Regions from separate parts of the Glutamicibacter sp. MCAF14 genome, predicted to be linked through region 2. Evidence: riboswitches for the same ligand, from Rfam matches in the RefSeq annotation. Region 2 holds a riboswitch; each other region holds the start of a gene.
What was found. Region 2 has a riboswitch for S-adenosylmethionine ahead of AB4Y71_RS14800 (hypothetical protein). Riboswitches for the same ligand answer to the same signal wherever they lie in the genome.
Positions count from the first base shown of each region.

Region 1: it holds a riboswitch for S-adenosylmethionine, as region 2 does, so the genes downstream of both, AB4Y71_RS13925 (OsmC family protein) here and AB4Y71_RS14800 (hypothetical protein) in region 2, are expected to answer to the same signal.
Region 3: it holds a riboswitch for S-adenosylmethionine, as region 2 does, so the genes downstream of both, AB4Y71_RS17845 (O-acetylhomoserine aminocarboxypropyltransferase/cysteine synthase family protein) here and AB4Y71_RS14800 (hypothetical protein) in region 2, are expected to answer to the same signal.

Region 1 covers NZ_JBFREO010000006.1:78,499-85,747, forward strand. Annotated here, with positions in the region: gene AB4Y71_RS13920 (DEAD/DEAH box helicase) at 1-1,559, opposite strand, end outside; SAM riboswitch class IV at 1,699-1,820, shown strand; gene AB4Y71_RS13925 (OsmC family protein) at 1,851-2,402, shown strand; gene AB4Y71_RS13930 (L-idonate 5-dehydrogenase) at 2,480-3,511, opposite strand; gene AB4Y71_RS13935 (SDR family oxidoreductase) at 3,525-4,295, opposite strand; gene AB4Y71_RS13940 (FadR/GntR family transcriptional regulator) at 4,465-5,172, opposite strand; gene AB4Y71_RS13945 (L-lactate permease) at 5,197-6,873, opposite strand; gene AB4Y71_RS13950 ((Fe-S)-binding protein) at 7,020-7,249, shown strand, end outside.
Region 2 covers NZ_JBFREO010000007.1:41,407-48,655, forward strand. Annotated here, with positions in the region: gene AB4Y71_RS14785 (SNF2-related protein) at 1-2,366, opposite strand, end outside; gene AB4Y71_RS14790 (LOG family protein) at 2,573-3,643, shown strand; gene AB4Y71_RS14795 (VIT1/CCC1 transporter family protein) at 3,706-4,809, opposite strand; gene AB4Y71_RS14800 (hypothetical protein) at 4,865-5,131, opposite strand; SAM riboswitch class IV at 5,148-5,261, opposite strand; gene AB4Y71_RS14805 (cupin domain-containing protein) at 5,544-6,107, shown strand; gene AB4Y71_RS14810 (hypothetical protein) at 6,245-6,661, shown strand; gene speB (agmatinase) at 6,963-7,249, shown strand, end outside.
Region 3 covers NZ_JBFREO010000018.1:22,857-30,105, forward strand. Annotated here, with positions in the region: gene AB4Y71_RS17825 (flavin reductase family protein) at 62-610, opposite strand; gene AB4Y71_RS17830 (methionine synthase) at 597-1,637, opposite strand; gene AB4Y71_RS17835 (DUF1852 domain-containing protein) at 1,657-2,649, opposite strand; gene AB4Y71_RS17840 (LysR family transcriptional regulator) at 2,772-3,713, shown strand; SAM riboswitch class I at 3,946-4,036, shown strand; gene AB4Y71_RS17845 (O-acetylhomoserine aminocarboxypropyltransferase/cysteine synthase family protein) at 4,125-5,438, shown strand; gene AB4Y71_RS17850 (cystathionine gamma-synthase) at 5,435-6,640, shown strand.

The DNA of each region.
Region 1 (7,249 bases), on a different contig from region 2:
TCTTGCTTGGTCAAGGCCTCCAGCAACTGGGCGAACGGAACCTTGATGTCATCGATAAGCACTACCACCGACAGGTCGAACCAGTCTCCGGTGCTTTCCCCAGCTTCAACGCTGACGGTGGCTGGCTCATGATTGATCCGGTACTTCGGGAGCCTGTTCTGCTCTTCAATGACCACATCGGGATGCTCGGCCAGCAGTGGCAAGGCGTAGACCAAGAACTCGATGGACTCGGAGGTGGTGAATTTCTTGGACGGGAAAATACCCGAAGAAGTCAGTTGGCCCAAGGAAGCCTGGGCACCGAGCTTGTCCTGGACCGAATCGGCGATCTCCTTTTCGACTGCACGCTGGCGCGGTCCCTTGCTGGTGTATTCCCACGAATAGCGCACGGTTAGTGGAGTTTGGATGCTCTCCAACCAGACCTTGAGGCTAGGACGTGCTGGAACCGGAATCGGGTAGCTTTCATCTTCGCTTTTCAACGGTGCCATGAGGCGCAACCGGTCCAGATGCTGTTGTTCAAAAAGCCCGATGCTTTGCTGCGGAACGGTTTGCGCTCCGGATTCAATGAATGTCGCCAGTTCCTTCGTCACCGGTTCAGCAAATAGTGCCAAACCGATTTGCTTCGACTTCGGCAAGGGGCTGGAGGCATAGGCCAGCAAGGTTGGAGGGTTGCCTATCGGCAGCAGGTAGGTATGCTCTGCCCTTGGTCCACGCAGTTTGCCTTTCATGACCAGCCCATATTCACCGCGCCGCAAATCCACATGGGCCAGGGCTGGCTGCTCGCTGAACTCTACTGGCACTTTGGCCGCTGAACCGCCGTTGACGATCTGCACCCCGGCTTCGCGTAGGGATTCAAAGGCATCCAGCAGGTCCTGGCCGGGCAGGTTCATCAGCGAGATCCAGTCCTTGGGATCCCAGGAATGGCGGTAGGTATCTTGTTCTACGTGCTCGCGCAGCCGGTCCAGTTCAACCAGCGCACGGCGCTGCTTCTTGGAAAATCGCGCGTCGAAGGCCACGCTGCGCCAGCTGACCCCGGTCTGGATCCACGGGCTCTTGGTGCCCTGTCGGGCTGGGCGGGCTTGCAGGCTCAGAGCGTCTTCTCCGCCGTAGCGTGGTTCACTGATCACCTTGAGGATCAGTCCCAGCGGTTCTTCGGCTGCCAGCGGTTCATCAACAATAGTTGGAAGCAACCGGTCCAAGGTGCGTTCCCACTGCGGCTTGCTGTTGCGTTTCCACGCGTGGGGGTCCACCCCGGAATCAGAAACGTAGAAGCCTTGGTCCTCTTCGGTGGTCACCTCGATGAGCAAGGCGGCGACATCTTCACAAGACTGCACACCTGGGTGCTTCCCGCAAAAGCTACTGAAGCTGATATTGCCCTCGGTGATTTCCAGCTGGGCCATCACCGAATCGCGCAGCACCATGCCGGAGATGCGGGTGGAGCCGGGTTGCATGACCCGGTTGGCAATCTGCACTTTTCCGGAATCGCACAGGAACTGGCCCAAGTCGTATTCGGATTCGGTCACCAGGGTCTGGGCCGCAGAAAGTGTCAGCTGGAATTCCATACTCGCCGTTCATTGATCGTGCAGTAGATGCCCGAAAGCTAAATTCCATCTTAGCCAGCTCCCCGACAAGATGCTTAGTGAAGAAAAGTTACCCCGCCCTTTACTCACAGGCAACGTGGCCGGTAGAAAAGAACCATTGAATCACGAGTTCCACTGCTTGAGCCCTGGCTGAGTGGACGGCAACCCTCCTTCGTCATTGTGCGGGGTGCCCCAGGTGAAGATTCGACGCATCTTGACCGCCAAGGTGCGTAAGCGATGGCGCCCCTTGCGCCAGAAAGGGGATTAATTCCCATGACTAACGCAGCATCTACCCTCAGCATTTCCGAGGACCGCGCCCAGCGCCTGCAAGAAGCAGGCCATGGCTGGGGCGAACGCATTTCAGCCGCCCCGCAAAGCGCCAAGCTGACGTTCACCGTCGAAGGCGAGGGCTTCGATTCGGTAGCCAGCAACATTGTGTCCGGCAAGCATTCCTTCCAGGTCGATGAGCCTGCCGCATTGGGTGGCAACGACGTGGCCGCCAGCCCAGTGGAATACGCGCTGGGCGCACTCATTTCCTGCCAAGTCGTGGTCTACCGCTTGTATGCCCAGAACCTTGGCATCCAGGTGGACGACGTGAAGATTGTGGCCAATGGCCACCTCGATGTCCGCGGCCTGTTCGGCATCGACAAGGCCATCCGTCCGAGCTTCTCCTCTGTGGATCTGGACATCCAGATTGCCGGCCCGGAATCGGCCGAACGCTATGAGGAGCTGCGCCAGGCAGTGGACGCCCACTGCCCCGTGCTGGATTTGTTCGCCAACCCGGTACCGGTGCGTACCGCGGTGAGCATTGCAGCGGCCAATTAACGTCCGCTAAACCAAACAAGTAGCCGCCGCGAGCCCTGGCTTCGGGGCTGCGGCGGCGCACTTGCGGTAAAGGCGGGCTACTTCCCGAGGAAGTTCAGCAAGACCTTGCCGGACTTCGAAGAATTCTTGGCTGTTTCAAAGGCTTCGAGGCCCTCGGCCACCGGGAATTCGTGGGTTACCGCCGCGGAAATCTGCAATGAGCCATCGGCCAGGGCAGCAAGCACCTGGTCGATTTCGCCGTTGAAGCGGAAGGACCCGGCAAGTTCCAGCTCGCGGGTAATCGCCAGGGAAATCAGTGCAGGCTGCTCTCCCGAAGGCAGCAACCCGACCATGACCACGCGCCCGCCGCGCACAGCACCGCGCACCGCCGAGGCCAATCCGCGGTAATTGCCGCTGGCCTCGATCACCACATCGGCGTTCACCTTGGCAATTGCATCCTGGTCATCGGCACGCAAGGTGGATGTGGCACCCAGTTCCTTGGCAATTTCCAGCGGCTTATCGTGCATGTCCACCGCGATGATTTCTTCGGCTCCGGCACGCTTGAGCACGGCCACGGCCAGCGCTCCGATCGGGCCAGCGCCAATGACCAACGCCTTCTTGCCGGCAACCTCGCCGGCTCGCGATACCGCGTGCCAAGCCACTGCGGCTGGCTCGGCCAGCGCAGCGTCGCGCAGCGACAGTCCGGCAGGCAGTTCGCGAAGCATCCGGGAGGGCAGATTCACCTCGCGCGCAAAGGCGCCCTGGGTATGCGGGTAGCGGGCAGCCGAGCCCAGGTAGGTGCATCCCGGTGAAAGGTTCGGGCAGGCCTCCGGATAAGGTTCCCCGGTCTCCCCTGGTGTTGCAGGGTGCACCGCAACTTTGGTTCCGGCTGGCGGACCGCTGCCGTCGGCGGCAGCCTGGATGACGGTGCCGACGATCTCGTGCCCCAGAACCATCGGGGCCTTGAGGATGGATTCCCCAGCGGCTCCGTGGCTCCAGTAGTGCAGGTCCGATCCGCAGATGCCTCCGTAGGCAATGGCTACGCGTGCCTCATTTGCTGCCGGTGCTGGCAGCTCGATCTGCTCGATGCGCAGGTCCCCGGCCGCGTGCGCCACGACGGCCAAGGTCATGTTGGACAGGGTGCTAGACGACAACGCTCATGCCTCCGTCGATGAAAATGGTTTGCCCGTTCACGTAGTTCGATCCACCCGAGGCCAACCACACTGCTGGGCCTGCCAGGTCCTCGACGGTTCCCCAACGGCCAGCCGGGGTGCGGCCCAGGATCCAGGAGTTGAATTTCTCGTCATCCACCAGATTCTGCGTCATTTCGGTGTGGATATAGCCCGGTGCGATGCCGTTGATCTGAAGTCCTGCTCCGGCCCATTCTGCGGTCATGGCGCGGGTGAGATTGCGCAGTCCGCCCTTGGCCGCGGTGTAGGCGGAGATGGTGGGTCGGGCCAGGTCGGTTTGCACCGAACAGATGTTGATGATCTTGCCTTCGCCGCGTTCTACCATGCCATGTGCGACTTCTCGGCCTACTAAGAAGGCGCTGGTGAGGTTGGTATCGATCACGCGCTGCCAGTCGGCGACTTCCAGTTCCAGCATAGGCACGCGGTGCTGGATGCCTGCGTTGTTCACCAGAATGCGGATGGGGCCGATGGTCTTTTCGATGGCGGCGATATTCTCGCGCACAGCAGCGTCATCGGTGACATCGAAGCAGACGCTATGGATTCTTTCTGCGCCGTAGCAGGCGGCGAATTCGGCGGCCGTTTTGTCAAGCCTTTGCGCATCGCGGCCGTGCAGGATGATGGTGGCACCGGCATCGGCCAGTGCTTTAGCAAGTTCGCGGCCAATGCCGCGGGAGGACCCGGTGACCAAGGCCAGTCGTCCGGACAGGTCAAAAAGTTGGCTCATGAATTCCCTCGCAAGAAGTCTCGATGGTAAATCGACGGGAACTGACCTGCGATATGAACCTGCTGTTGCATCCGAAAAAGTAGCCCCGTCGCTGTCCCAGAATATATCAGATATATAAGGGTCGAGGGGCAATAAAGTCCGACTTATACGGTCGAAGTAGCTGTTGGCGCTAGCGGGTCTGCGAGTAGAACCAGTTGATGTGCTCTTCGAGCAGTTGGGCTGCCCGCTCGCGCTGGTTCGTCGCAAAGGCGTGGTGGATGGCCTTGTGCTGGCGGCGCAGCACGCGCACCACCGGCTGCCAGGCCTCGTCGCTGGGCACCGAGTCGGAGACGTAGTCGCTGATCGAGTTTCGCAGGGATTCCATCATGGATTCAACCACCGAATTCCCGGCCATGGAGGCCAGGAGCACGTGGAACTCGGCGTCAATGCGGTGGAATGACTCGCGCGAGAGCTGCGCGTCGTCCATGCGCATGATCAGCACCGCGGTGCGGTCGATGACCTGCTGGGCGTAGACCGGGTCGCGCGGCGTCATCTGCGCGGCCCAGGTTTCCAGCAGGATGCGCGACTCGACGATCTCGCGGACGTTGATCCCCTTGGCTGCCAAGTGCAGCCGCAAGGCCTGCGAAATGCCGGCCGAGGGATTGGAGATGATCACCGCTCCGGAGTTCGGCCCGGAGCCAGCAGAGGTCTTGATAATACCCATCACATCAAGGATGCGGATGGCGTCGCGGACCGAAGCCCGCGAGATCCCATGCCGCTCCGCGAGCGCACGCTCGCCGGGAAGCTGGTCCCCTACGGAAAGCTTCTCTTTGCGCAGATCCTCTTCAATTGCTTGGAGAACGATCTGGTACGCACGCGGAGCTGGGTTCATTGACATCGGATCTATTTTAGCCGGTCAGGGCTATGGCAGCATCCAGGACAGGACCGGTGTGGACTGCAGATACACCAAGCAGCACAGCACCAGCAACATGCCTACGGACCAACCGGCAACCTTCTTGAGGATCACCGATTCCTGGCCTTCCATCTTCACCGAGGTCGCGGCGATGGCGAGGTTCTGCGGGGAGATCAGCTTGCCGACCACGCCACCGGAGGTGTTAGCGGCAACCAGCAGGTTCGGATCGATGCCGGCGTTGATGCCAGCAGTCTGCTGCAGCTTGGCGAACAGTGCGTTGGCCGAGGTGTCCGAACCGGTCACCGCGGTGCCGATCCAGCCCAGGATTGGGGACAGGAAGGCGAAGAACGCGCCGGTGCCGGCCAGCCAGGTGCCAATGGTGATGGTCTGGCCCGAAAGGTTCATCACGTATGCCAGGCCGAGGACCGAGAGGATGGTCAGGGCTGCGAAGCGCATGTTGTAGATGGTCTTGCCGATTTCGGCAGCGCCTTCGCCAAAGGTCATGGCGTACTTGCCGTTGCCGTCGTTCTTTGCATAGACCAGGGCCACGATCAGGCCGGTGATCAGCAGCAGGGTGCCAGGCGAGGAGAGCCACTGGAAATTGTAGACGGTAGAAGTTACCGATTCGCCTTCGCTATTCAGGATGTTGCCGTCCAGTCCCGGCCAGCCGAACTTGATGTCAGTGCTTGCCAGCCAGGCAGGAATATCCACGCCCAGCTTCCACAGCTTGGCCACGCCGAAGATGACGATAACCAGCAGGTACGGGAACAAAGCCATCCAGGTGTTGCCCATGTGCAGCTTGGCGTTGTCCTCATGGGGAACTGCTGCGGCTTCAGCGGTCAGTACACGCTGGCGAGCCTCATCGGCACCCTTCGGGGTCCAGAAGCGAAGCAGGATGACAGCTGCGGCCAGGCCAACCAGCGAAGCGACGATATCGGTCAGCTCGTAGGAGAAGTAGGTCGAGCACAGCCACTGGGCGATACCGAAGCTAACACCAATGGTCAGGGTTGCTGGCAGGGTCTGGCGCATGCCGCGCCAGCCGTCGAGGATCAGTACCAGGATCGATGGCACGAACAGTGCCAGCAGTGGCGATTGATGGCCGACAATGGCACCGATGTCAGCAGCAGGGATGCCGGTCAAAGCACCAGCGGTGGTGATTGGGATCGCCACGGCGCCGAAGGCTACTGGGGCGGTGTTGGCAATCAGCACTGCGCAGGCAGCGCGCAGCGGGGACAGGCCCAGGGCCAGCAGCATGGTGGCGGTAATGGCCACCGGGGCCCCGAATCCGGCCAGTGCTTCAAGCAGGCCGCCGAAGCAGAAGGCGATCAGCACGGCCTGGATGCGCACGTCGCCGCCGCCGATCACGTCAAAGACACGGCGCAGGTCCTCGAAGCGGCCGGACTTCACGGTCACCTGGTAAAGGAAGATCGCCATGACGACGATCCAGACGATTGGGAAGGCACCGAAGACCATGCCCATCAGTCCGGAATTCAATGCCATTCCGACTGGCATGTTCCAGCCGAAAATGGCGACAATAATAGCTACGACTAGCGAGCCAAGGCCTGCCCAGTGGGCCTTGACCTTGATAACTGCCAGGAGCACGAAAAATGCTACAAGCGGGATCAGCGCGACAAGTGCTGAAACAGCAATGCTCCCCGCAATCGGATCCGTGGATGGTGTAAACACGGTGTGGGCGTCCTTACTCGAGATGGTCTGACCATATGTGGTCCGACCATCTACAGTACAAGGTGAGTGCCATCACAACAAGTCTTGACTATTACGAAGATTCTCGCATAGTATGGTCTGACCACACCCTGAAAGAGTCATTTATTATGCGAATTGCTCTCTTTGCCACGTGCATTGTGGATGCTATGTATCCGGAAACCGCCAAGTCGACCGTGAAAATCCTGGAACGCTTGGGCCATGAAGTAATTTTCCCGAAGGCGCAAGCCTGCTGTGGGCAAATGCACATGAACTCCGGCTACATGCCTGAAGCCCTGCCAGTGGTAGAAAACCACATTAATGCTTTCGACACCGAAGACTACGATGTCGCTGTTGCCCC
Region 2 (7,249 bases):
TTGTTCTTGACGAACTGAGCCTCATCGAGGATCAAGCCGGCAAAGCGCTGCGCCTCGTAAATCTCGTCATTCAGGCGCAGCAGGGTGTAGGTAGTAAGAATGACATCGTAATTCTCGGCTAGCTCCTGCAGCTTTCGCGCTGAAGGCAAAGTACCTTCGACGCTGACAACCCGCAGCGACGGTGCGAACTTGTTGATTTCCATTTCCCAGTTGGAAACAACCGAGCTCGGGGCAACCACTAGGAACGGCAACTGGGTGCGCTGCGTCGCAGGCAGCTGGGCGCAGGCCTGCGGGTCAGCCCAGAGCTTGTGGGTATGCAGGATCAGGGCGATCGTCTGCAAGGTCTTACCCAAGCCCATGTCATCGGCGAGGATGCCGCCAAAACCGCCTTCATACAGGCGGGAGAGCCAATGGAATCCCTCAACCTGATAAGGGCGCAACTGGGCGTTGAGCGTATCGGGCACTTCAGCATGGTGCGCTTCGGCGACTTTGAGCAGCGAGCGCATGCGTGCGATAAACAGATCGGCACCATCGATGCCTTCGGCCATTTCATCAAGCTCTTCAAACAACGAGATCTGGAAGACCGTCAGCTTCAGGTCTCCCTCCTTCGGCTTGTCATTCATTGCCTGAGCTTCGTCCACTAGCGCTTTGAGCTTGGCGAACATCGGGTGGTTCAATGAGAACCAGGTGTTATCAGGCAAGCGTAGCTTCATCCGGCCATTGCTCATGGCCTCGACAATCTGTGCAAAGGGAACTTCATGGTTGCCCACGGTGATCAACAGGCCAAGATCCAGCCAGTCGGTGCGTTCGTGGTTGACGGCGTTGATCTTCAGCTGGGGGAGCTCACGCAGCTGGCGGAAAGTTGGACGCGAACCCTTCTCAAGCAGCTTGATCCCTGGAAGCTGTTCCAGCTCGGGCAGGATTTCAGTGACGAAATCTATGGTGTCATCGCGGGCATAGAACTTTGGCGACAGGCTGGGATTACCGCCTTCTTCATGAGCTTCGAAGACTTCATGCACAGCGCTTCGAAGCAGTTCCTCGGCCTCGAAGTCGTAAACCTCTTGATCGCTGGGAATACCCGGATAGCGGATCTCGAAGTCGACCGATGCTGTGTCGTTAGGTTCATCCTTCTCGTTGAACTCTCGCTTGTACGCCACGGTGACCTGAACGTACGGAGGCTTCAGAACCGGCAGCTCCAGCTCTTCGCTCGTGCTTCTCAGCTCGAAACGCCGAGCCAAACGAGGGTAGGAGGACTCGAAGAAATTGTTGATCTCAGACTTTGGCACGGTAACTGGCCTGCGGTCAACGTACCAACGCCGATGCGCGTCAGGGATCGGCTCGAGACTTGGTGCAAGCCAAATTTCATCAGGCTGGGCCAGCTGAGCGTAGAAGCCATGCTCGGCAATGACACCGCTTGGAGCCTCAGGTTCAAGGACCAGATCCTGATTGGCAATGTGCAGGACTCCGTCCAACTGCAGGTGCTGTTCGTTCAACGAAGCACGCATGCTGAAGCTGGCTGGATCAACGATGCGCACGCGCTGCTCATTGCGGGTGGTGATCAGCGGGATGCCCAGCTCATCGGCCTGTTCGAGCAGTGGCCAGAGCAGGTCAGAGGCGTACTCATCCAAAAACAGCCAGTCTTCATCGACTTTGAACTGCAACTGGGTATCGCTGCGGGCCATCGAGGCAAAACGGGTAAACCAGTGGTGCTGGGCACGCAGCAAGTTCCAGCCGTACGTCTTGAAGCCTAAGGTCGTCCAGCGAAGCTGGCCGCGAACCCAACGGCCCTCGGTATTGCGCACCATCGGGCGAACACCCAAGCGGAAACGCTTATTGCGGGTCGGGTGGGGGATGGTGCCAGTTGGCATCCACTGTTGCTGCTGGGTGGTGTCCTTTGAATCAAAGAGCAGGAACTGAAGGGCCATCGGCACCACAGCATCGTGCTGGGAACCGAGCAACCCGTCGGCAGGACCAGGTTCGGATTCTTCAAACCAGGAATCTATTTGTTGGGACCAAACGGTGTTCGGCTTTTCTTCCTGAGTCGGCAAAGTTCGCGGCTGTGAAGCGATCTTGTTGGAGATGATGGCCAGTGCGGCGATATGCGAGCAGATGCCAGGCGCGTCGCAGGTGCACTCGCAGGAATCGATCTTCCACTCTTCGTTGTCCAAGCGCACTTGAATCATCGGAGCGTACTCTTCACCGGACTCGGTGACGGTACCTTCGATTTGTTGGGCGTCTTCGTCGAATTCCACGTCAACCACGGAATTTTCTTCTGCAGCCAGGGTTTTTCCGTAGAAGAAAGGCGCGTTGCCCAGAAAAGCCAGTAAATGGCGGGCATCAATGGTTGGTGGAACAGATTCACTCATCCTCTCATCGTTTCACGTTCCGGGCCGTGGTGAAAGTTGAAGAGCTTTTCTGTGAATAATCACTATCTGTGACGTAGCGTGTAGCTATGTCCCAAGTGTGGCCCTACCTTCCAGCACGAGCGGTGAACATAACATCGCTCGTTGAGTTCGATCGGCTTGCAGCCGAGGCGTTGGCATCTCACCGCGCCCGCGGGAAAAATTGGCGCGTGCACCGCGTTGATCTGCGCGAACGGGATACCGTGCTCAATTCCCTGGACCTTTCCGAAGCACTGTTCATTGATTGCCAATATTCCTCCCAAGGCCAGCAGATCGTGCAAGCCACCGGCGGGCTATGCATGAGTTCGGGGTCCGAGCTGCCCTTTGAAACTGGTGCCCGGGATTTGTATTCAGCCGATGAGCTGTACTCGGGAATTCGGACCCAGACCTACGAACACGTGCCTGATGCGAAGATCTACGCGTACTCGCAACAGCATGTCGCGGTGAACGGCAATAGCGATGACAGTGCGCTGTCCAAGACGTTGCATGATCACCATATTGGCCAGGCGCTGGTCTCAGCGGTGTATGAAGGCATGTTCCAGGACACTCCGATCATCGGGGTGATGGGCGGCCACGCGATGAACCGCGGCACTGTCGAGTACGCGCGAGCTGTAGAGCTGGGGCGGATGATTACCCGGGCGGGCTATGCGGTGGCTACCGGCGGTGGGCCTGGCGCAATGGAAGCGGCCAATGCTGGAGCGTGGTTGGCTGACTATGAACCAGAGGACATCACTACGGCGTTGCGGATGCTGGCCGAGGCGCCGGATGCGATTCACCAGCGTACCGGTTGGGCAAGAACCGCGTTGATGGTCAAAGAACGCTTCCCCAGCCAGCGCCAGTCCCTTGGCGTGCCGACCTGGTTTTACGGTCATGAGCCGCCGAACCTGTTCGCCACCGGGATTGCCAAGTTCTTCACCAATTCCATTCGCGAAGCTATTTTGCTGGAGCAATCCAATGGAGGGCTGGTTGTCCTGCCAGGGGCCGCTGGCACGGTGCAGGAAATCTTCCAGGACGCCTGCGAAAACTATTACGCCACTGGGGCCCGAGTGGTGCCGATGGTGCTCATTGGCAAGGACTACTGGACCAAGGACCTGCCGGCGTGGCCGTTGCTGCAAGCACTGGCCAAGGAGCGGGTCATGGAGCAGAAGATCGCGCTAGTGGATACGGCCGAAGAAGCCATGGCGTTCATCGAATCCATGACGACGCTGCGCCGGCGCACCCGGCATCCACAGGGTAGCTGAATGAGGCATGGAAAATGCTGGTACAGACGAAGCTGTACCGGCATGCACAAGGTGTCGGGCCGCTAGCTGACGCTGACGTCGAAGATCAGGCCCAAGCAATAGGTGACGGCAGCCGCTCCCCAGCCGATGGCCAGCTGGCGCAGGCCTCGTTTGAATGGGGACGCGCCGGAGAGCAAGCCGACGATGCCGCCGGTAATCATCAAGGCGATGCCAACCAGCACCACGGAGACGATGACTGCGCTCAGGCCGGATAGGCCGAAGATATAGGGCAGGATCGGCACAATAGCGCCGGACGCAAAAAGGAAGAACGAGGTAGTGGCCGCTCCGGTCGCCGATCCCAGCTCTTCATGTTCCTTTTCAAGTTCTGCGCTGCGGCCTTCTGGGTTCAACGAGAAGCCGGGATTGCAGTCACAGGAGAACATGCCCATGCGTTCGGCCGCACGGTGCTCGGCATCCTCATCGCTCATTCCTCGGGCCTTGTAGATCAGCAGCAGCTCGTTGGCATCGAGGTCCAGGTTCGGGGCTGCAGTGAGCGTGACCTGGGTTGGGCGCGAAGCGGTCAGCAGCTCGCGCTGGGAACGTACTGAAACGTATTCGCCAGCGGCCATGGACAGCGCACCGGCCAGCAAACCAGCAACACCGGAGAACAGCACGAAGGTTGCCGAGACACCGGTGGCGCCGATACCCATGATCAGCGCCAGGTTGGAAACCAGCCCATCGTTGGCACCGAAGACCGCGGCGCGGAAGTTGCCTGAAAGACGTGCGCGGCCAGCGGTAGCCAGCGCACGGACTACTTCCTCGTGGACCTGTTCGTCGGCTGCCATCTGTGCGGTGGCATCTTTGTCATCACGGTAGGGGGAGCTGCTTTCCGAGCGCTGGGCCATGGCCAGCACGAACACCGAGCCCAAGTGCAGTGCTAGGAAACGCAGCATGGTTCGGCGCAAGGATGGACGAACGTCTTTGACGTGTCCGCCGAGCTTGGTCCGCCAGTGTTCTTCGTGGCGTGCTTCGGCTTCGGCCAGGCCTAAGAGGATCTGCCGTTCCTGCCCGGTTTTCTTCTCCGCGAGGGCACGGTAGATGGCGCCTTCGGCGATTTCGTCGGCGAGGTATTGCCGCCATCGCTTAATCTGAGTTTTGCTGGGTTCGCTTGCTGAGTGCTGTGACATCGTGAAGATGACTCTCCTGGTACATGGAGTTTCCCAATGAAACCCGTGGGTCGGATCAGCTACCCAGTTTAGTCAGGGCTCCGTTGCTTGGGAATTTGGCAAGGCTAAAAGCAAATTTCTTGCCTGCAGGATCTGCGATTGCTGGCACTACGAGCAGCAAATTTGATGTTTCCGGGTCGAAGATCGGCCGTCTCGCGCACCGGGCAAGGAGTCGTTCAAGCCGCAGCGGATCCGCTACATATCGGATATGCCAGTGGCCTTCGGCTTTGAACTGCACCTGTCCGGTCTGGCGGTCGATGATTGGCAGGATTGGATACGTCATGGGGCTGCATCTCTCTGGCGAGCTCTTGCCCGTGCAACTGTTGATGCGCGGACCGCTTCCTCATCCGAACCACCCATGAACTTGGGGTTGGTGTGCGGCCAGTCGGAGCTTGGCGCCGCATCTCGTGAAGCAACAATTCTGATGCTACTGCCGGGGTGAGGACTTGAAGAAGTCATGGGGCGAAATATGACTGCCGCTTCGCTGCTGGAACCAGATGCAGTCGGCACACCAGGCCACCGAGCTGTTCACGACTCATAGGCCGTTCCCTAGGCATCTTCGGTGGGGTGAACGGGGCAGAAAGAATGCCGATAGAGATCACCGCGTGTTTACCATTGGTAAACTTGCTCCGCAGGCCTTGAAACCGAAATGGATTGGGCTTTGCCGCTATGAGAATCGTCGATGGAGCCAAACGATGAAAACCTTGCCAGTTGAACCAACCGGTGCAGCGATCAACATTGGCGCGCGGCTGCGCGGGGTGCGCCAAACCCAGCGCATGACCATTGACCAAGTCGCCGAGCTTTCGGGACTGACCAAGGGCTTCCTCTCACGCGTCGAGCGCGACCTGACCAGCCCGTCGGTCTCGACCCTCTTGCGGCTGTGCGAAGTACTGAGCATTGAAGTCGGTACGCTCTTTGAAGTTCCGGAAACCAAACTTGTGCGTTTGGAGCAGGCTCCTCGCGTTTCCCTCGGCGGTGATGGCATCACGGAGCAGCTGGTTACGCCTCGCAGCGAAAAGCGGGTGCAGATGATCCGTGCCGAGATCGCGCCGAAGGGCACCGGCGAAGCGGAACTGTATTCGGTGGATTGCGAGCTGGAAGTGCTGCATGTGATTGCCGGCAGGTTCGTGCTCGTATTACCTGATCAACGAGTGGAACTCGAAGCTGGCGACACTATAACTTTCCCCGGCCGTGAGCCGCACAGCTGGGAGAACGAGTCCGACCAGATCGCCGTGGTTACCTGGACGCTGATTCTCTAGTTGTCCGTCTCCAGCTTCTGTTCTGGAGGTGGGACAGTCCCTGCACAGCCTTGCGTTGGCTGATGGGCCGGCAAACCGCGTATTCTAGAAGCATTGCGTTGATTTGGGCGCTGGGATCGATAAGTGATGGGAGAGGTGTGAAAACAGGGGAACCGACCACAACGCATGACCAATTGCGCAGCATCAGCTGGTGGGCTTCGATACTTTTCGGTGTCCTTGTCGGCACCACCCTGACCTGGATCCGCACCCAGCGCAATTTCTTTTTCATCGGCGCTGCGATTCTGGCGATCGTGATCGTGACCATCGGGGTGCGCACGATTCGCCGCCGCGCACGCTTCCCACTGATGGCCCAAGCTCATACCTCGTGGGTCTACATGTTGTGGACCGGGGTCTTGCTGATCTTGGCTGGACCAGTTCAGCTGGTGTACGTAGCCGATGATCTTTCTGAACTGACTATCAAGTCACTGATCATGTCCGCAGGTTTTTGCCTAGGTATCCATGAGGTCGATCGTGCGCTGGTTAAAGCCAGCAAGAAGCACTCTGACGAGAGCTGACCATCTTCATTGGGCGAAATAGCCTGAAATATAGTCAAAACTCCAAGACTTTGGCACCACGCGCTGGAAGTGCTTGCCCAGCAGAATCGTAGTGCTGCCAGCTGAACGCCAAGAACATAGTTGAAGCGAACGCCGCCACCCAATCCCGGGTGGCGGCGTTCGACATTTCTCCTGGATTCTTGTGGCGGAGGAAGCCTGATCTTGACGTGATCCAGCAGACAAAATAGCATAATAGAAAACTGAAGTTTCGTATTAGACAACTCTGGCTTTTGTGCTGTTGTGTCTTGGGGAGGAAGTTGCGATGAAGGAAATCCGTATCGAGGAAAATGGTCGTCTAGGGCCCATCAATGCTGCGATGATTCCGCGCTATGCAGGAGGCGGCACCTATGCCCGGCTTCCACGACTGGACCAAGTGGAGAAAGCCGACATCAAGATTGTCGGAGTGCCGTTTGATACCGGTGTTTCCTATCGTCCCGGTGCCCGCTTTGGTGCCAACCACGTACGTGAATCCTCGCGCCTGATCCGCCCCTACAACCCGGCGACAGATACCTCGCCGTTTGCGCAGAGCCAGGTGGCTGACGCAGGGGA
Region 3 (7,249 bases), on a different contig from region 2:
ACTGGCGAAATACCAATTGAAGCTGTTCGGCCACCGTCTTTGAGGCGGTGGCCGAACAGCTTCAATTCTTTATTTGGGAGTTTTCATCCAAACGGTGCCAGGTGCGGTTGTGGTAAACCAGTCCGTTGCTGGGTTGGCCGGGTTCGCTATCTCGTTCAATGTGCGACTCAAGGGCGCGCGCGACAAAAACTGTGGATGTTCCTGCCTGAACCCGCTCGATGACCGCGCAACGAACCAAGGCCCGGACGCCATCAAATACCGGTTCGCCGGTGCTCAGCCTTGACCACGTTTGCTTCTGCGTGAAGCGGTCGATCCCACTGGTTGCCCCTAATTTAGCCACCTCGATGTCATGCGCATCCAAGCTGTGAACGAGAAGAGATGTTGCGCGGGTGAGCACCTTGGCCGCCGAGGACAGCGCAGAAATCGAGAAGACGAGCAATGGCGGATCAACGCTGATCGAAGCCACAGATGTCGCAGTCAGGGCAACAGGGCCGTCTCCGGCATCGGCGGTAATCAGGCTGACGCCGCCAGGGTGCCCGCGAAAGATCGCTTTGAAATCATCTGCGGGCAACGATGGTGTCGCCGATTCTGTCGCTTCAGACGCGGGCACCAACAAGCTCCTCGCGCAGGATGCCAGCCCCTGCGCTGAGCGCACTGAGCTTGGCCAGCGCCACATCGCGGCGGAATGGTGCCATGCCGCAGTTGGTGCTGGCAATCAGCTTGTCGGCATCGACAAATTCGAGTGCGTTGCGCAGAGTCTGCGCCACTTCCTCGGCAGTCTCCACAGAGTCATTGGCCACGTCGATAGCTCCGAGCATCACCCGCTTGCCGCGCACCAATTCGACAACCTCAAGCGGGACATTCGAATGGTGGGATTCCAGTGAAACGGTATCGATGGAAGAAGCCTGCAACAACGGGAAAGACTTCTCGTAGTGGCGCCACTGTGCGCCCAGAGTGGCTTTCCAGTCATTGTTCGCCTTGATGCCGTAGCCAAAGCAGATGTGGACCACGGTTTCGGCTTTGAGTCCCTCGCAGGCGCGCTCCAAAGCAGCGATGCCCCAGTCGGCCACCTCGTCGAAGAAGACGTTGAAGGCAGGCTCGTCGAACTGGATGACATCCACCCCGGCGGCTTCCAGCTCGCGGGCTTCCTGGTTCAGGATGGTCGCGAATTCCCAGGCCAGCTTCTCGCGGCTGCGGTAGTGCGCATCGTACAAGGTGTCGACCATGGTCATGGGGCCAGGAAGGGTCCATTTGATCTGCTTGTCGGTACAGGAGCGCAGGAACTTTGCGTCCTGAACGAATACCGGCTTTTCGCGCTCTACGGCACCGACGACGGTGGGAACACTGGCGTCATAGCGGTTACGGATGCGCACGGTCTCGCGCTTCTCGAAATCGACACCGCTCAGGTGCTCGATGAAGGTGGTAACGAAATGCTGGCGCGACTGCTCGCCATCGGAAATGATGTCGATGCCGCGCTGGGCCTGCTCGAGCACCGCTGCACGCATGGCGTCTTGCTGCCCTTCGCGCAATGGCTCGCCTTCAAGTTTCCAAGGGGACCATAGCTTTTCAGGCTCGGCGAGCCATGAAGGCTTGGGCAGGCTGCCGACAATTGACGTGGGGATAAGCGGGGAAGTCATAGGGGAATCTTTCTGGATCTTAGGCGACGGGTGTCGGGCAGGAAGCGGACCACTGATCGAGCAGTTGGCGATTTGGGATGATGAAATGCTCTTCGGTGAACTTGCCTTGGATCTTGCCCAATTGGGTTCGCTCTTCGCGGTCATAGTAGACGCGGGTGGGGGAGAATTCCTCGGCGCCAAGGCTCGGGTGGTACACAGCCGGAGCCGCCGAATTGGCGTTGTAGATCTCCGGGCGGTAGATCTTCTGGAAGGTCTCCATGGTGCTGATCAGGCTGATCAGCTGCAGATTGGTGTAATCATTGAGCAGGTCGCCGCGGAAGTAGAAGGCCAGTGGCGCAACAGCACCCTGCGGCATGAAGTAGCGCACGCTGAGCCCCATCTTGCCGAAGTACGCGTCGGTCAATGAATTTTCATCCTGCTGGTATTCCAAGCCGAGCACTGGATGGCTGTTGCCGGTGCGGAAATAGGTCTTGGAAGTCGAGACGCTGATGCAGACCACCGGCAGCTGGGCAAAACGCTCACGGTATGCCTGTGAGTTCAAAAAATGCTGGAAGAGCTGTCCGTGGAGATCACCAAAATCTTCTGGAAGCACCAGAGCTCCGCTGTCATTGCACGAAGCTGGAAGTACAACGCTGAAATCGTAATCGCGGACATAAGAAGAAAAATTATTGCCCACCATGCCCTGGGACCGAGTGCCGGTGAGTTTATCCACGATCGTGGTTTCAAGCACTTCTAAAAGAGGAAATTGCTGGTCGGTATTATCGGCAGAAAAATGCACATTTGCAGAAATGATTTCCAATTCAAGAGAATAGCGATCGCCTTGGGGATTGTCCCAGTGAGCGAGGGAATTGAAACGGCGGTTAATCATCGTCAGGGCATTGCGCAGGTTCTCTTCGCGGCGCTCTCCACGCGCCAAATTGGCGAAGTTTGTCGTGGTGCGAGAATTTATCGAAGGGGAGTAATTCTCGTCGAATCTTGTGGTGCTAATGCTGAAATTTAATGCGTCTGCCATGATGGCCAATCTGTATTTGGGAGGCCTGGGCAGGCCGAGGGGAAGTCGTTGCGTCAATCATGCAGGGTGATTCTTGATATCAGGTAACTCGATATAACTATGGATTCATATAGACTCTGGCTATGGTTCAGGGAACGAATGGTCTGACACTGCAGCAGCTTCGCTATTTTGTGGCGGTAGCCTCCGAAGGATCCATCTCGGCCGCGGCTGACCTCATTTACGTCGCGCAGCCCAGCATGTCCGCGGCGATGAAGGAACTCGAATCACGGGTGGGGCGCACCTTGCTGATGCGTTCGGCCAGGGGAGTGACGCTCACCGCCGAAGGTGCTGAATTCCTCGGCTACGCCCGACAGGTCCTGGAGCAGGTGGAGCTGCTGGAGCACCGCTACCTCGGCCGGCCCTCCGCCCGGCGACTGCTGGGCGTCTCCACCCAGCACTACTCATTTTCGGTGGACGCCTTTGTCCGAATGGTCCAGGCCAGCGGGGCCGAGGAATACCAGTTTTCACTCCGCGAGACGCGCACCGAACAGATCATCGAGGACGTGCGCACGCTGCGCAGCGACATCGGGATCCTGTACCGCAACGACTTCAACCGGAAGGTCATCGACAAGCTGCTGCGCGAATCGCGGCTGGTCTTCCACCCGCTGTTCCTGGCTGATCCGCACATTTTCATCTCGCGCAGCAACCCGCTGGCCACCCGAACCCAGGTCACGCTCGAAGACCTCGAAGACCTGCCCCGGCTGACCTTCGACCAGGGCGCGAATAATTCCTTCTACTTCGCCGAGGAGGTGCTCTCCACGCGCTCCAGCCAACGCGAAATCCAGGTCTCGGACCGCGCCACCATCTTCAACCTCATGATCGGCTTGGGCGGGTACACGATTTCCACCGGCATCATCAGCGACGAGCTGGACCCCTCCATCGTGGCCATCCCGCTGGCCATTGAGGAGCGCATCGAAATCGGCTGGATCGACCACGCCGCCATCCCGCTCACCGACCAGGCCCAGCGCTACCTGCAAGAAGTGCGCACCGTGGTCGCCAGCTTCGGGGTAGAAGTGCTCGGCTGAGCCGCCAGTGGCGTAACTCCCGGTCACCGAGCACCGGCACATCGTCACAAAATTCAGGAAAAACCTTGAAATCCTCTGGGTTTTGCGCAAGTCTGCGCGTCATAAAAGGGTTCAGGCCCCCGCGTCATCATGACAAGGCGACGACATATGAAGCGTGGCGGCCCTGTATGAAGCCGGCCGCCCGATAACGCTTGCACCGTTTGCGGCCCATGGCCAACCATGGAGGAACAACAAACCATCAAGAGCGACTAAGAGATCTGGCTCGTTGACGTCGCAGCAACCATCGGGAAACCGAAAGGTGCTAATGCCAGGAACGATGGAGCAGTTCCGAACGCGTTTTTGCGTACTGTGCTTCGTGCCGCCGCACGATGCCAATCGGTGCACTCCCTCGCAGAGAATCGAGGAGGAGCTATGAGCCAGGAAACCGACGCGGTGCACGCAGGGTACCGCCCGAGCGGAGACTTCCGCCCGATGCTGCCGCCACTGCACAATTCCGCGGCCTACCAATTCGCATCGCATGCCGAAGCGGTGGAGAAGTTCGCGCTGCGCCAGGCCGGCTTCACCTACTCGCGCACCGGCAACCCCACCGTTTCGATTCTCGAACAGCGCGTGGCCGCCTTGGAAGGCGGGGCCCACGCGGTGGCCACCGCCACCGGGCAGGCAGCCGTGGCCTTGTCCCTGCTGGCCCTGACCCAGGGACCCAAGCACATCGTGGCCTCCTCCTCGCTCTACGGCGGCACCGTGGACCTGTTCACCGACACCTTCGCGGACTTCGGCATCCGCATCAGCTTTGTCGACCAGGCCGATCCGTCCGCCTGGGCCGCTGCCATTGAGTCGGACACCCGGGCGTTCTTCCTGGAGTCCGTCTCCAACCCGCTGTGCACCGTGGCCGATCTGCCCGCCATCGCGGCGATCGCCCACGAGCACAACATCCCGGTGGTGGTGGACAACACCCTGGCCACCCCGCTGAATATTCGGCCTCTGGAACTCGGTGCGGACATCGTGGTGCACTCGGCCACCAAGGGACTGGCCGGACACGGCTCGGTGCTCGGCGGGATCGTGGTGGACTCGGGGAAATTCGACTTCTCCGATGCCGCCCGCTGGCCACAGATCGCCGCCCCGCGGGTGCGTCTGAACAACACCTCGCTGCTTGAACGCCACGGACCGGCCGCCTACGCAATGCTGGTGCGCTCCAAGTTCCTGCACGATCTGGGCCCGACCCTCGCCCCGGCCAGCGCCCAGGGCATCCTGGCCGGAATCGAAACCCTGCCGGTGCGCGCCGCCCACGTGCAGCGCAGCGTCACCAGGCTGATCGACGCGCTTGCCGAGTATCCGGGCATTGCCGCCATCCACCACCCTTCGCTGCCCGAGCACCCCAGCCACGAGCTGGCCCGGGCGCTGGCGCCGAAGGGCACCGGCTGCGTGCTGGCCATCGAGCTGGCCCACCCATCCCTGGTTTCCCCGGTGATCGACGGGCTCAAGCTGATTTCCCTGGCCGCGAATGTGGGGGACACCCGCACCATGGTCTCCCACCCGGCCACCATGACGCACTGCCGGCTCTCGGAGCAGCAGCTGGCCGACGCGGGCCTGAACACCTCCACCCTGCGCCTGTCGGTGGGATTGGAAGACCCCGCCGACCTGCTCGCAGATATCACCCAATCGCTGGATCTTGCATTGGCCGCAACCCAGGCCACCGCCGACACCAAGGAAGTGAGTTTCGCATGAGCGGCTTCAACACCCTCGCCGTGCACGCCGGCCAGCACAAGGATCCGCACACCGGTGCGGTGATCCCGCCGATCTACCAGACCAGCACCTTCATCCAGGACGGCATCAACGTGCTGCGCGCCGGGCACGAGTACTCGCGCGGCTCCAACCCGACCCGCAACGGGTTCGAATCCCAGCTCACCGCGCTGGAAGGCGGCGCCGCCGGCTTCTCCTTCGCTTCGGGCATCGCGGCCGAAGACGCGCTGCTGCGCGCAGTGCTTCAGCGGGGCGATCACATCGTGCTGGGCGCCGATGGCTACGGCGGCACCAACCGGCTGATCTCCAAGCTGCACGGCAAATGGGGGATCAGCTCCTCGGCGGTGGACATCACCAACCTGGATGCGGTGCGCGCCGCGCTGCGCCCGAACACCGCGCTGCTCTGGGTGGAGACCCCATCCAACCCGCTGCTGGGCATCGCCGACCTGGCCGGCTGGGCGGCCATCGCCCGCGAGCACGGCGCCCTGCTGGTGGTGGATAACACCTTCGCCACCCCGTACCTGCAGCGGCCGCTGGACTTCGGAGCGCACGCGGTGGTGCACTCGACCACCAAGTACATCGGCGGGCACTCCGACGTTCTCGGCGGGGCGGTCATCGTGGCCGACCACCTCTTCCGCGGCCAATCCCTGGCCGAAGCGGTGGGCTATCAGCAGTTCGCCGGCGGCGCGGTCTCCGGTCCTCAGGATTCCTACCTGGCCGCCCGCGGGCTGAAGACCCTGGGCCTGCGCATGGAACGCCACTGCGCCACCGCATCCACCCTGGCCCGCTGGCTCGATGACCGCCCCGAGGTTGCCCGCGTCTACTATCCCGGGCTGGAAAGCCATCCGGGCCACGAGCTGGCAGCCCGCCAGCAGCGCGGGTTCGGAGGCATCCTCTCGCTGCAGCTGGCCGACGAGGCCGCGGCCCGCGCCTTCGCCGAGTCCATGGAATACTTCCAGCTCTCGGTGTCCCTGGGCGGGGTGGAATCCCTGGTCTGCTATCCGCGCGAAATGACCCACGCTTCGCTGATCGGCACACCGCTGGAGATTCCAGCGAACTTGGTCCGCCTCTCGGTGGGCATCGAGGAGCCCGAGGACCTGATTGCCGATCTGGAACGCGGGCTGGCCGCAGCCGCGAAGGCTTCCGAGGCCGACAGCATCCAGCACCGCAGCCTGGCTACCGCCTGACCTGCCGTCGCAGCACGCGGGCCGTCCGCACAGGAAGGCCCGCGTGCAAGACGTCGGCACCGCTTAGCGATTCGCGCCTCCGGGGCACTCCAAGCTTGCAAAACTGGGTTCCGACCTAATGATCTCCGGCATCGCGATCTGTGCCCCTCATGACGATTGCTTTCGGGGAGCCGCCTATGCCGCGAAATCCATTAGTTGGCGATGGCAAGGACGGGGCCGTGGTGCAGTGGGCTCCTCCGAGGAGGTTCAGGCCTTGGAACCCGACTTGCCCAATGCGAAGGTCGGTGCCGTCGGCGCGCACGCCGGGGGATCGCCGCATGCGTTCGAGCTGCACACTTTCTCCCCTGAAGCCAAAGTGTTCGAGGATCAGGTATGCGGATCGATGAACGCCTCGGGCGTCCAATGGCTCACCAATACTGCGAAGACAGCTGCGAACTATCGAGCCTCCCGGAGAACGCTTATGGGCAGGTCCGGCGAGCACGCAGTCAGATTCCGGGGCAGGATGGTGTGGGCCGGAGGAACGGCCAGTATCCTATACTGAGGCACAACGGCAGTCTGATGACAGTGCGACGTCCATCTGCTCTGAGCAGGCACATCCACGTCAGGAGT